Regions from separate parts of the Gordonia humi genome, predicted to be linked through region 3. Evidence: riboswitches for the same ligand, from Rfam matches in the RefSeq annotation. Region 3 holds a riboswitch; each other region holds the start of a gene.

Region 1 (4,296 bases), 3.0 Mb from region 3:
CCGAAGTTCGCCTCGCCGACCTGGTACCGGCCGTTCTGCACGCCGGGGATGATCGTGGCGAACGTGCCGTAGTCGCGTTTCCATTCGATGCCGAGGACCCGTGCGACAGCGTCGGCGATGTCGATGTCGAGACCGACCTGCCTGCCGTCGACGACACCGGCATGGGGCAGCCCGGCCTGCCCGACGGCCTGCACGGTGCCGAGCGTGGCCGAACCCGCGGTGCGGATGTCCGCGGGCAGCAGGTCGTGGATCCTCGGGTCGGCGTGTATCGCCGACACGACGTCGGCGGTCGGAACGGCCGCCTGATCGGTCGGCGTCGACGAGCTCGACCCGCATGCGGTCAGTGAGGCGACCGCGGCGGTGATGAGTACGGCGGCTGCGACGAGACGTCGCGAAATTCGTGAAACAGGCATGAATGATCCTTGGGGGATGCGAGCGCGACTGCGCGCCCGGGAGAGGGCTTTTAGAGGACGGCGGAGAGGAACGCGCGGGTGCGTTCGTGTACGGGAGAGGTCAGTACGGCGTCGGCGGGACCGGATTCGACGATCCGGCCGTCGTCGACGAAGACGACGGTGTCGGCGACCTCGCGGGCGAAGCCCAGTTCGTGCGTGACGATCAGCATGGTCATCCGTTCGGCCGCCAGGTCTCTGATGACGCCGAGGACCTCGCCGACGAGCTCGGGATCGAGTGCGCTGGTCGGTTCGTCGAACAGGATCAGGCGCGGCTGCTGGGCGAGTGCCCGGGCGATCGCGACGCGCTGTTGCTGCCCGCCCGAGAGCTGCCGCGGGTAGGCGTCGTCCTTGCCCGTCAGGCCGACACGATCGAGTAGGGCCGTCGCGGTCGCCGTGGCGTCGGCGCGCGATGCCCCCGCCGAGATCGGCCCCTCGGCGACGTTCTGGGCGGCAGTGCGATGTCCGAACAGGTTGAACTGTTGGAACACCATGCCGATCCGCGACCGTTGGCGAGCGACGTCGCGCGGGGATCGCTCCCGCAGGCGTCCGCCGGTCGGGTGATAGCCGATGACCTCCCCGTCGACCTCGACGAATCCGGAGTCCGGTCGCTCGAGGTGGTTGACGCAGCGCAAGAGCGTCGACTTGCCGGAGCCGGACGGTCCGATGACGACGGTCACCTCGCCTTCGGCGATGTCCAGGTCGATTCCGTGCAGGACTGTCGCGGAGCCGAAGCTCTTACGGAGGCCCCGGATGCGGACCGCGGGGGCGCTCATGCCCTCGCTCCGCGCTGCGTCCACGCCGACCCGAGGAGCGGCAGGTTGGCTCGGAGGGTGTCCCGGAAGCCCGTGCCGGTGTCGCGTCGGTTGCCGCGCGCATAGTGGCGTTCGACGTAGTGCTGCCCGATCGACAGGACGGTCGTGAGGATCACATACCAGACGGTCGCCACCAGGAGCAGTGGGATGATCAGGTAGTTCTGCTGATAGATGAGTTCCGCGGAGTACAGGAGGTCCTGTACGGCGATGACACTGACGATCGACGTCGCCTTCAACAGCCCGATCAGCATGTTGCCCGATGCGGGGATGATCGACGGCATGGCCTGCGGGAGCACGATGCGGCGGAAGATCCGCAGCCGGCCCAACCCGAGGGATTGGGCGGCCTCGGTCTGGCCGTGGTCGACCGACAGCAGCCCGCCGCGCACCACCTCGGCGGCGAAGGCCGCGATGTCCAACGACAGGGCGACGAAGGCGGCGAACACGCCGCTGAACAGGTGCGCCGTCTCGACCGTCGCGAACTCCGGGCCGAACGGGATGCCGATCGACAGTCGTGGGTACAGCGACGCCAGCTCGTACCAGAACAGGAGCTGGACCAGCGGCGGGACCGAGCGGAACAGCCACACGTAGCCGAAGGCGATGCCGGACAGGAGTCGATTGGTCGACAGCCGCATCGCGGCGAGCACGATGCCCAGCAGATAGCCGACCACCAGGACCGCCGCCGTCAGCCACAGAGTGAGGCCGAGCCCGCGAAGGATGGCGTCGTCGGTGAAGTAGGAGCCGACGACGTGCCATTGGAAACGTTCGTTGGTCACCACCGCGTGGAGCGCCATGGCGAGCAGGAGCACCACGACAGCGGTGCCGATCCACTGTGCGGGTCTGCGGGCGGACACCAGCGGCGCGGCGACCAGATCGGCGTCGCCGGGCAGGTCGACGACGCTCGGTCCGCGGAGCGGGCGGGCAAAGACTTCGGTCACGGGGTGACGTCCTTCAACGATCGCGCTTACCGTGCGGATCTCGCACGGCCGGGTTCTCACCTGGAGCACCCCGCCGCGAGGGAGGGTTGCCGGCCAGCAAGCCAGGGCTTGACGCTGACGCTCATAACCGCCGACGACGTTACGGGCGCGGCCGGGTTCGGCCCACCCTCCGGAGCAGTGTGACGCCAATTCCCGGCACGATGCCGCATACCGGACAGTTGGCGTCGTCATGCGCATAAGGCCGGCGACAGACGCCGATCGCCCCGCCCGGACCGGAGTCCGAACGGGGCGATCGTGAACTGTGACTCGCTCCGCGCGCGGGAACGACAGCGAGAGCGGGCGAGTTCAACCGGCGCGGGCCGGAAGCGGGGGAGTCAGCCCAACTGCGACGCGGCCGTCTGATCGAGGAACCACACCGTCGCCTCGGTGCCGTGCGCGCCCGCGCACGGCCAGTCGACGCGGTCGGCGCCGTCGTGCGCCGCGGCGACGGCCTCGGCCTTCTCCGGACCCGAGACGAGGAACCAGACCTCGCGGGAGCGGTTGATCACCGGGAAGGTCAACGTCAGACGTGCGGGCGGGGGCTTCGGCGAGTCGGTCACGGCGACGACGGCCGCCGACTCCTCGGCGGTGGCGGGCGTGTGCGGGAACAGCGAGTTGACATGCCCCTCGCCGCCCATTCCGAGCAGGTGCACGTCGAAGACGGTCTCCGGGCCCACCAGGCGCGCGTAGTCGCGGGCGGCGGCCTCGATGTCGTCGCCGAACTCGCCGTCGGACGGCGCCATCACGTGCACGCGGGCCGGATCGACGGGCACCGACGACAGCAGCGCCTCGAACGCCTGACCGGCGTTCCGCTCGGGATGGGTGGCGGGGACGAACCGGTCGTCGCCCCAGTAGATCTCGACGCGCTGCCAGGCGATGTCGCCCGAGTCGGCGGCGAGCGCCCGCAGCAGACCGATACCGTTGGAACCGCCGGTCAGGGCGACCGACGCGACACCGCGCGCCTCCTGCGCACGCACCACGGCGTCGACGAGACGCGCGCGGGCGGTCTCGATCAGATCGGCCGACGAGTCGAAGACGAGGGTCTCGGGCGTCATGGCATCTCCTCATAGTCGACGGCGGGCAGACCGGCCAGCGCCGCCTCGTACACTTCGTCCGCATCCAGGCTGCGGAGTTCTTCGGCCAGACATTCGGCGGTGGTGCGGCGCGCATAGGCCACGTGGCCGTCCGGATGTCCGGTACTCGACACGGTGCCGCTGTCGCCCGCCTCGTCGACCGTCATCGACAACACGGAGTCACCACGCAGCATGCGGACGCCGATCGCGCCGGAACGTCTGGTGACCGGCACGCCCAACGCTGTTGCGAGCCAGCCCGCCATCATGTCCAGACCCGTTCGGTCGAGTGGGCCGGTCACTTCGGCCCCGGTCACCGCCGGATGCGGCGGCCGGTCGAGCGCCGACACGAGCAGAGCACGCGTCGGGGTCAGGGCCGACCAGGACAGATCGGTGTCGCCGGGCGAGTAGCCCGTGCGGCGGGCCTCCAGGAACCCGCGCGGATCGGAGGCCTTGCGCGCATCGGTGATCCGCCGCGACGCGAGACGGCCCAGCCGGTCCTCGGACGGCGTCTCCGGCGCCCGTCCCGGCCACCAGGTGACGACCGGGGTGTCCGGGAGCAGGAACGGGGTCACCACGGCGTGCGGATGCTCGGCGATCGGCCCCGACAGGGTCAGCAGCACCACCTCGGATGCGCCCGCGTCGCCGCCGACCCTGATCTGGGCGTCGAGACGGGCCTGCCCGTCGCGACTGCCGCGCGATACGACGATCACACGGCACGGATGCTCGCGGCTGGCCGCGTTCGACGCCTCGACGGCGTCCTCGGTGGCTTCACCGGCGTCGACGTCGATGATCAGAGTCAGGACGCGGCTGAGCGTGGTGACCCCGCCGCTGCTGCGCATGCGGACCAGCTTCTTGCTGATCTCGGTGGTGTCGGTGTCGGGCAGGTCGACGATCATCGACGGCTCCTGTTCTGCGCCGCGCTCACGGTCGCCGCCAGACGCGACCGGTGCGGCTCATCATCTCGTCTGCCGAGTGCGGGCCCCAA
Region 2 (4,296 bases), 560 kb from region 3:
CGTTGAGGTCGTCGGCGATGGTCCGGATCGCCGTCGACACGATGGTCTGGTCGAGTGCCGCCAGGAACATACCGATCATCAGACCGGCGAGAACGGTCAGGATCTGTCTGTGGGTCAGGCCTTTGCCGGGGAAGTCCCCGACTGTCGATTCGGTCATGCGTCGCCTCTCAAATCCTTGTTCATGCTGTGTGCCTCGACGGCGTCGACGAAACGAGTGAGAAGATGCGCGAACGTCGCGAAGTCCTCGTCCGGCCAATCGGCGACCAACTCACCGATCGCCTCGCGACGCCGGGCCGCGAGTACGGCCACCCGTTCGAACCCGTCGTCGGTCAGCACCAGGCGGCAGGCCCGCCCGTCCTCGGGGTCGGGTTCGCGCCGGACCAGTCCGTCGTCGACCAGCTGCGCGACGTGACGACTCATGGTCGACGGGTCGGCGGACATCGCGGCCGCCAGCTCACCCGCCCGGATCGGACCGTGGCGCAGGACGAACAGCGCTCGTTTGGCAGCGGTCTCGGCTCCTCCGTCCGCCGACTTCGCAGACGCCTGGACACTGCGGCTGCGGATCCGCACGAACTTCCCGAGCGCTGAGAACACGTCGTCGATGGATTCCGGCGTCGGCATGTCGATCACTCGCTTACTTGTGCACTACAACTAATTGCCGGTCAAGAATGCCGACGGCGGCGCCCCTCTGCAACCGGGCGGAAATCGGCATATCCGAGATACGGCCGATACGACACCGCCGCCGCGAGCGTCACGCCGATCCGCGAATCCGACACACCGCTTCGACAGGAGCGTCACCGAGCCGACCCTAAGAAACGGCATCTACCAGCAACGAAGCACCGAATCTCGCCGTCTCCACCGCATCGGTGGCAGTGAGGCGAACACGACGTGAGCCGGGCCGTGTCGCGTTCGACACATGCCCGGCTCCGGCGTCGTCGTTGTCGGAATCAGCCCAGTTCGGCGAGCGCCTCCACCAGGCGGTCGACGTCGGCCGAACTCGTGCCGACACCGAAGCTGGCCCGCACCGCACCGCCCGGGCGCCCGATCTTCGCGAGCAGCGGATGCGCGCAGAACTTGCCGTCGCGCACCCCGATGCCGTGGCGACTGCTCAGGTACTCGGCGACCTCCCGCGGAGTGTGTCCGTCGACGACGAAGCTCGCGATCCCGATGCGCGACGGCGCATCGTCGAAGATGCGCAGCGGGTGCACGTGCGGCAGGGCGGCCAGCCCCTCGTCGAGACGTTCCACGAGGAGTTCCTCGTGCCGGCCGATCTGCTCGAAACCGATGTCGCGCAGGGTCTGCGCCGCGGCCGCGATCGACACCGCGCCGAGCACGTTCGGCGATCCGGCCTCGTGCCGTGCGGCGCCGGTGTGCCAGACGACGTCGTCGATCGAGACGGCGGCACCGGCGCCGCCGCCCGCCAGATACGGCTGCGCGGCGTCGAGCCAGTCGCCGCGGCCCACCAGGACACCCGCACCGAACGGCGCGTACAGCTTGTGCCCGGAGAAGACGAGGTAGTCGACGCCGAAGCTCGCGACCGACACCGGCCGGTGCGGCACCAGCTGTGCGCCGTCGACCAGGATCCGCGCGCCGTGTCGGTGAGCGATCCCGGCCAGTCGCCCGATCGGGAGGACCTCGCCGGTGACGTTCGACGCGGCCGTCACGGCGAGCAGTGCGGCGGGTCTGCGCGACAGTTCGGCTTCGAGCGCCCCGAGGGTGTCCTCCAGACTCGGCCGCGACGACACGACACGGGCTCGTCCGGTGCGGGTCCACGGCAGCAGGTTCGCGTGATGCTCGATGTCGAGGACCACCACGTCACCGGGCACGATCGATGCCGCGAGATTGATCGAGTCGGTGGTGTTGCGGGTGAAGACGACGGTGTCGTCGGCGCGGGCTCCGACGAAACCGCGCACCGTCTCGCGCGCCTGCTCGTAGCGGGCGGTGGTGACCTGGGACAGGTGCCCGGCGCCGCGGTGCACGCTCGCGTACTCGGTGAGCGCCGCGCTCACCTGCTCGGCCACCGAGGTCAGTGCGGGCGCCGACGCCGCGTAGTCGAGATTGGCGTAGGCGATGGGCGATCCGGTGGTCGGCACGAGGGCCTCGGCGCCCGCTACCGGAGCGAGGGCACGGATGATCGGACGGCACACGGGGCCATCGAGAACAGCGGTCATGACGAGACTCCTTGGAATTCCACGCTTGTCCGCGACGGTCGACGCGGACCGGGTCGTCACCCGGAGCACCCCACCGTGAAATGGAGGGTTGCTGTCCAGCGAGCCGGGGCTGTCGGCTGGAACTCGTGACCCGTCGTCGACTATGCCTCACCGTCGACCGGCAGCCGAGACTTAAACCCACGGCGAGCGCAATGCCCCCCGGCCGGGTCATTCGGTCGGCCGTCGCGCACCCCCCGTCCACCTCCGGCGACCGATAGAATCGCCCATGTGACGAATCCGTGGGGTCCCGGCGGCCCGCAGCCACCGCAGCCGGGGTCTCCACGCGTCCCGAATCCACCGGCGTATCCGCCGCAGCAGCCCGGCTACCAGCACTTTCCGCAGCAACCGTATCGACAACCGTATCCGCCGTATCCGCAGCAGCAGCTCGCGTATCCGCCTCTGCCACCGCGCAGATCGCGGGCCGGGCTCGTGGTCGCGCTGATCGTCGTCGCCGCGCTCGCGGTGGGCGGCGTCGTCGTGCTGATCCTGGCGCCGTGGTCGTCCCCTGAGCGGAGTTCGGCGCCCTCCCATGAGACCGTGATGCTCGCGCACGGCGTCGGTGTCGACGTCGACGTGCCCGCCGGCTGGCGGGTCGAGACCGGGACGTACGACGGCGACGAGGCGCTGATGATCCTTCCGGACGACGAGGACCGGAGCATGGCGCGGGTGTTCGCCGACATTGACACGATGGACGACGGCGGCCTCGCCGACGAGGTGCATGCGGTCATCGGATTCACCGATGCGTGCGGATCGCAGTTCGCGTCCCTCGACGCGGGCGAATGGGATCACGACACCGAGAACGAGACCAGCGGCGACGCTCGCTTCGTCGCGCACCGCGCCGTCACGGCGGTCGACGGCACCTACTGCTTCGGTATGACCGGCGTCGACTACGGCGCGGCGTCGTCGACGTTGGGCTCCGACGGCGCCGATCTGGTGCAACAGCTCATCGACGACGATGCGATCACCGCGGCGACCGCGGCCTGACAGACTGAACCGACCGACTTCTCGAACGGAGACACCATGGGCATCATCGGCAAGATGCGCGGCGAACTCGTCGACATCATCGAGTGGATCGACGACTCGCGTTCCACTCTCGCGTGGCGCTTTCCGCGCTACAACAACGAGATCAAGAACGGCGCGCAGCTGATCGTGCGCGAAGGCCAGCAGGCCGTGTTCGTCTACCGCGGGCAACTCGCCGACCAGTTCGATCCCGGGCACTACGAACTGACCACCGAGAACCTCCCCATCATGAGCACGATCCAGGGGTGGAAGCACGGATTCAACAGCCCGTTCCGCAGCGAGGTCTACTTCATCAACCGCAGGCCGGTCACCGACCTGCGGTGGGGCACGCCCAACCCGATCACGCTGCGCGACCCCGACTTCGGCATGGTGCAGGTCCGCGCCAACGGGCTGTGCGTGATCCGCGTCGCCGATCCGGCGATCTTCCTCCGCGAGATCATCGGCACCGACAGCGAGGTGAACGCCGACGAGATCACCGAACTGCTGCGCCGGGTGATCTCGACAGCCTTCTCGGACATGATCCTGGAGACCGGAGTCGGTGCCATCGACCTGCAGGGCAAGCAGGTCGAGCTCAGCGAGAAGCTGCGTGACTACGTGCAGAGCCGCGTCGACGACGAGTTCGGCCTGCACGTCGACTCGATCCAGATGAACATCTCGCTGCCCGACGAGATCACCGCCGCGATGACGCGCGGTGTGGCCCGAGGCGTCGAGGAACAGGGCTTCCTCAACAACGTGAACGACCTCGGCCGCTACCAGCAGGCCAAGTCGGCCGACGCGATGCTCGCCGCCGCCCAGAATCCGGGCGGAGGCACCGCGGGCGACATGATGGGCATGGGGATGGGCATGGCGATGGCGAACCAGTTCGCCAACCAGTTCGGCCAGCAGCAGCCGCAACAGCAGGCGCAGGCCGGTCCGCCGCCGATGCCGACCGCGCAGGCCTTCCACATCGACCAGAACGGGACCGCCGCGGGTCCGTACACCGTCGACCAACTGCGCGGGGCCATCACACCGACCACACTCGTGTGGGCGCAGGGCATGGCCCAGTGGACGCAGGCCGGTCAGGTCG
Region 3 (4,296 bases):
CCGATCTCCACCGCCACGGCGCACATCAGATCGTGCACGTGACGACGGGACGAGTCTCCGTCGAACTCGAAACGGAGACGGTCGGGCCCACATCGGGCATCGTCATCCCCGGCGGCGTCGCCCACGCATTGCGTCCCGGCCCCGGTTCGGCGGTCGCCACGACGATCTACCTGGACGTCGATACGCTGCGGGGCGCCGATACTCGCGAGATGGTGGCCGACCGGCCTCCCGCCGAGTGGAGCGAGGTGTTCGGCGAGGTCGTCGGGAGCTGGCCGGTGCCGTTGGACGCACTGGACGACCGGGCGCGTCACAGACCGCTCGTCGAGCACCTCAGTGCTGTGCCCGGCGCCGACGAGGTCGACGGTATGCATCCCTACGTGCGTGCCGCACTCGACGTTCTGTCGGAACGGGTCACCGGGCGGACGTCGCTCGGTGAGATCGCCGCGGCTGTGAACGTGTCCGTGCCGCACCTGAACAGACTCTGGCGAGCCGATATGGGGATATCCTTCCCGGCCTGGGTCCGCTGGACACGGCTGCGTCAAGCCGCGCGCTCGGTGGGGGCGGGTGCGTCTATCACCGATGCGGCCCACGAGGTGGGTTTCGCCGACGGTGCACACGCCAGCAGAGTCTGCCGAGAGATGTTCGGCATGTCGCCGCTGGAGCTGACGCGGGCGATCGTCATAGTCTGATCGATCTGTTCAAGCGCCGGTCGTCGGCGCGGATGCACCGTGGAGTCCATGATCAATTCACTGCTGCGCTACGGATATCCCCTGGTCATGCTGGTCGGCGTCAACGGAACCGCCGTCTGCCTCGCGGCATCGGGTGCTCCGCGAGTCTTGCTCGTCGGTGTCGTGCTCGTCGCGATCGCCGTCTCGTTCGGCGCCGAGCGACTCATCCCTTACCAGCGTGACTGGAACAGACCTCGTCACGATCGTCTGCGTGACGCCTTGCACGGTCTCGTCAACGAGTCGCTCATCCTGCTCAGCGTTGCGATCATCCCCATTCTCGCCGCCGCACGCGGACCGCACACGTGGTGGCCGACGTCGTGGCCCTTCTGGGCCCAGGTGGTCGTCTCGATCGTGGTCGCCGACTTCGGTATCACCGTCGTCCACATGGCCAGTCACCGCTTCGGATGGATGTGGCGGTTGCACGCGGTCCACCACAGTGTCACCCGTTGCTATGGGCTCAACGGCCTGATGAAGCACCCTGTGCACCAAACACTCGAGATGTTCGGCGGAGTTGTCCCGTTGATAGCGCTGGGCATTCCCACCTCCGTCGCCTCCGCCCTGGCGGTGTGCGTAGCCGTGCAACTGCTGATGCAGCATTCGAATGCCGACTACCGCGTCGGGCCCATGCGATACGTGCTCGCGCTCAACGCCGGACACCGATTCCATCACCTGAAGCATCCCGGCGACGGTGACGTCAACTTCGGCCTGTTCACCCTTGTCTGGGATCACCTCGCCGGAACGTTCTCCTACGACCGATCCCGGCGGTTCACCAGCTCGGACCTGGGAATAGCCGCCAAACCCGACTACCCCGCGAGCTATCCTCGACAACTCGTCACGCCCTTCCGACCCGCTGGCTCCTGCGGCCCCATGGGGCCGCTACCGCGGAAGACGTGGCGGTCGAGACTGACGACGTCGGCCGCGTCGGAGTCACGATCGTGACGCGTGCATCCGGACCGTCCGGTCGCCGCAGCCCTACTAGGCTCCTCGCCGCGGCGGAACGTCGGCTCGCCGAACGCGTCCACGACATTCCGGCCGCGTGTGTGGTGACGCCTCGAACCGATCTCTGAACGCGCCCGGCGAACGGACGCCATGACGGCGGCCTCGGCGATGCGTTTCGTACGGACGACGCCAAAGACCGTCGTTGACCAGTGTCGATGGGGAGTAGTCCCCATAGACACACCGTCTCGGGCACGGAATCGTCAAACGCGTCGCACACCGGGTGCGGAGATCGTCACGACAGGAGTCAGACATGAACAGCATGACGTTCCGCACGGGTGCGGCCGCCGCGGTGATCGCCGGCGTCGGCGTCGGAGCCGCGATGTTCGGAGCCGGTCAGGCGTCAGCCGACGTTCCGCAGTGCTACGCGGACCAGACGGCCGTCGCCTCGGTCGACACCGTCGACGCGGCCGCGACCGTCTGCCGGTGGAACGACGACGGATCGCTCTTCTATCGCGGCGTCACCAAGAGCAGCGGCGACACGATCGACATCGAGGTCTCGCTCGTCGTTCTGACCGGAGACGGATCCGGTCGGTATTCGTAACCGCCGTCAACGACGGCTACACCTATCGCGTCGACGATGCGAACGCGCTCGCTGTCACCGATCCCGACGGGACCCTGATCTTCTTCGAGCGCCAGATCTGAGCCGACGCCACCGTCTGTTCCCGCCCAGCACTCGACGCGGTTGCGCCCCCGGTGATTAATAGCCGCCGACCTGCGGCGGCCCGGAGACCCGTCGATGTCATCTGTTGATACGACGGCGCGGCGGGGCTTAGGTTTGCGCTGCACACAGATTCATCACGAGCGGCCGAGAGACTGGCTCTTCGACGCCGCAGCAACCGTGGGCCGCACTCCGCCGGGAGCGGCGACGCACAAGGTGCTAATGCCAGAGACGATGAACCGCGCCGACTCGTCGGCCCGCTCCTGATCGATCGACGTGCGCTGGATCGGATGATCCGACAGGCAGACGAATCGACACGGCGCATGCCGACAGGGGAGGAACGCGTATGACGACGATCATCGACCGCCGAACACGGAGATCGGAACTGGTCACGACGACGACGGCGGAGGAATTCTCCGCCGACCACCTGCTTCGCCTCCTCAAAGGCGACGTGTTCGCGGTGCGGGTCACCGGGCTCGTCGACGCGGTGGCGCTCGACGGGCTGCGCGAGAGACTCGTCGGACGTGACGATCACGGTCCGCTCGCGACCGATCCGCAGTTCCGACGCATCGGTCAGGCGTTCTCCGAGACCCGTGACGGCGCGGAGTCGACGTACTTCGACCACGCCGCCGGCCATCGTCGGGACCTGCGGGCTCGCGCTGCGCCGTACCCGTATCCGTCCGACACCGTCCGTATCCTGCTCGACGAGGCGTGGCCCTCCGGGGCGACGCTGCTGTCGTGGCACAGCCGAAAGTTCTTCGTCGGAGTCGCCCGATACCAGCAGGCGGGCGTCGATCTGGAACCGCACACCGACAACCTGCACCGGAACCTCCCCGACGACGATCTCGGCATCCGACGGCAGCTGTCGGTCAACGTGTACCTCGACGTCCCCGACGCAGGCGGTGAGCTGGAGATCTGGGACGCGTACCCGAGCGAAGACGACTACCGGGGGCTGTCCGGCGAGCGGGTCTGGGGCATCGACCGCGCCGACGTCGGCGAACCGGCGCTGACCGTGCGACCGACGATCGGGGATGCGATCTTCATCGATCCGCGCCGGGTCCACGCCGTCGCGCCGTCCGCCGACCGTCCGCGCGTCACCGTCGGCGTGTTCATCGGTGTTCGCGGAGGCGACGAGCCGTTGGCGGTGTGGAGCTGATGACCGCGACCACCATCGCGCCCGTCGGATCGACGTCGCACAAGGCGGCGTTCGACCTGAAGGGACTCCAGTACGAGTACACCGGGCGATCGACCATTCTGCTGGTCAGCGTCGGCGCCGACTATCACGAAGGGGAGAAGTTCGGTGCGACGATCGACCTCCTCAACCGCAGCGGCTTCGCTCGGGTCACCGTCGCCGTCGCCGACACGTTGCAGCGACACAATGTCGACGCGGCGCCCGGTGAGGCCTATGAACTGTCCCGCCGCCGTGGCGATCAGTGGCTGGCGCGCAATCGGCCGCTCCTGGATCTCCTCACCGCCGACGTCGACGTTCTGCGCTGGGACACTGCGCTGAGCGACCCCGACTATCCTCGCGCCCTCGATCGGGTGCGCGAGGCGTATCGGTCGGACGACGAGTACGCCGCTGCGATCGACGCCACGATCGATCGGTTCGTCGCCCGCCGCGGCGAGGGCGGCCCGGACGAGGACCGGATCTGGAACGGCTGCCGCACGTATCTGCTCGAAGAGGTCCCGATCATTCAACCGCTGTGGGCGGCGAAAGGATACGACTTCGTCGTCTACCCGCAACAGATATCGGCCGCCATGGCGGCCACGAGGGCCAGATTCGTCGACGACGGTGCCGCCTGGCTGCCGCTGCGATTCAAGAAGCGGAGGTCGGCACGGTGAGCGATGTCCGGGTCGAGGCGGCCCCGCGCCGCGCGGCGGGGTTCATCGGTCTCGCCACGGCGTCGTTCC

The links. Region 3 has a riboswitch for S-adenosylmethionine ahead of BKA16_RS02385 (2OG-Fe(II) oxygenase). Riboswitches for the same ligand answer to the same signal wherever they lie in the genome.
Region 1: linked by a shared signal. The riboswitch ahead of BKA16_RS15995 (amino acid ABC transporter permease) and the one ahead of BKA16_RS02385 (2OG-Fe(II) oxygenase) in region 3 are both predicted to bind S-adenosylmethionine.
Region 2: linked by a shared signal. The riboswitch ahead of BKA16_RS04895 (aminotransferase class V-fold PLP-dependent enzyme) and the one ahead of BKA16_RS02385 (2OG-Fe(II) oxygenase) in region 3 are both predicted to bind S-adenosylmethionine.

The regions. Positions count from the first base shown of each region.
Region 1 covers NZ_JACIFP010000001.1:3,480,766-3,485,061, reverse strand. The annotation lists gene BKA16_RS16005 (transporter substrate-binding domain-containing protein) at 1-413, opposite strand, end outside; gene BKA16_RS16000 (amino acid ABC transporter ATP-binding protein) at 464-1,225, opposite strand; gene BKA16_RS15995 (amino acid ABC transporter permease) at 1,222-2,199, opposite strand; SAM riboswitch class IV at 2,217-2,328, opposite strand; gene pgl (6-phosphogluconolactonase) at 2,574-3,293, opposite strand; gene BKA16_RS15985 (glucose-6-phosphate dehydrogenase assembly protein OpcA) at 3,290-4,207, opposite strand; gene zwf (glucose-6-phosphate dehydrogenase) at 4,233-4,296, opposite strand, start outside.
Region 2 covers NZ_JACIFP010000001.1:1,085,423-1,089,718, reverse strand. The annotation lists gene BKA16_RS04905 (MDR family MFS transporter) at 1-157, opposite strand, end outside; gene BKA16_RS04900 (MarR family winged helix-turn-helix transcriptional regulator) at 154-621, opposite strand; gene BKA16_RS04895 (aminotransferase class V-fold PLP-dependent enzyme) at 948-2,171, opposite strand; SAM riboswitch class IV at 2,188-2,302, opposite strand; gene BKA16_RS04890 (hypothetical protein) at 2,439-3,194, shown strand; gene BKA16_RS04885 (SPFH domain-containing protein) at 3,231-4,296, shown strand, end outside.
Region 3 covers NZ_JACIFP010000001.1:527,610-531,905, reverse strand. The annotation lists gene BKA16_RS02400 (helix-turn-helix transcriptional regulator) at 1-689, shown strand, start outside; gene BKA16_RS02395 (sterol desaturase family protein) at 738-1,667, shown strand; gene BKA16_RS02390 (hypothetical protein) at 1,978-2,268, shown strand; SAM riboswitch class I at 2,517-2,626, shown strand; gene BKA16_RS02385 (2OG-Fe(II) oxygenase) at 2,732-3,541, shown strand; gene BKA16_RS02380 (tRNA-dependent cyclodipeptide synthase) at 3,541-4,227, shown strand; gene BKA16_RS02375 (MFS transporter) at 4,224-4,296, shown strand, end outside.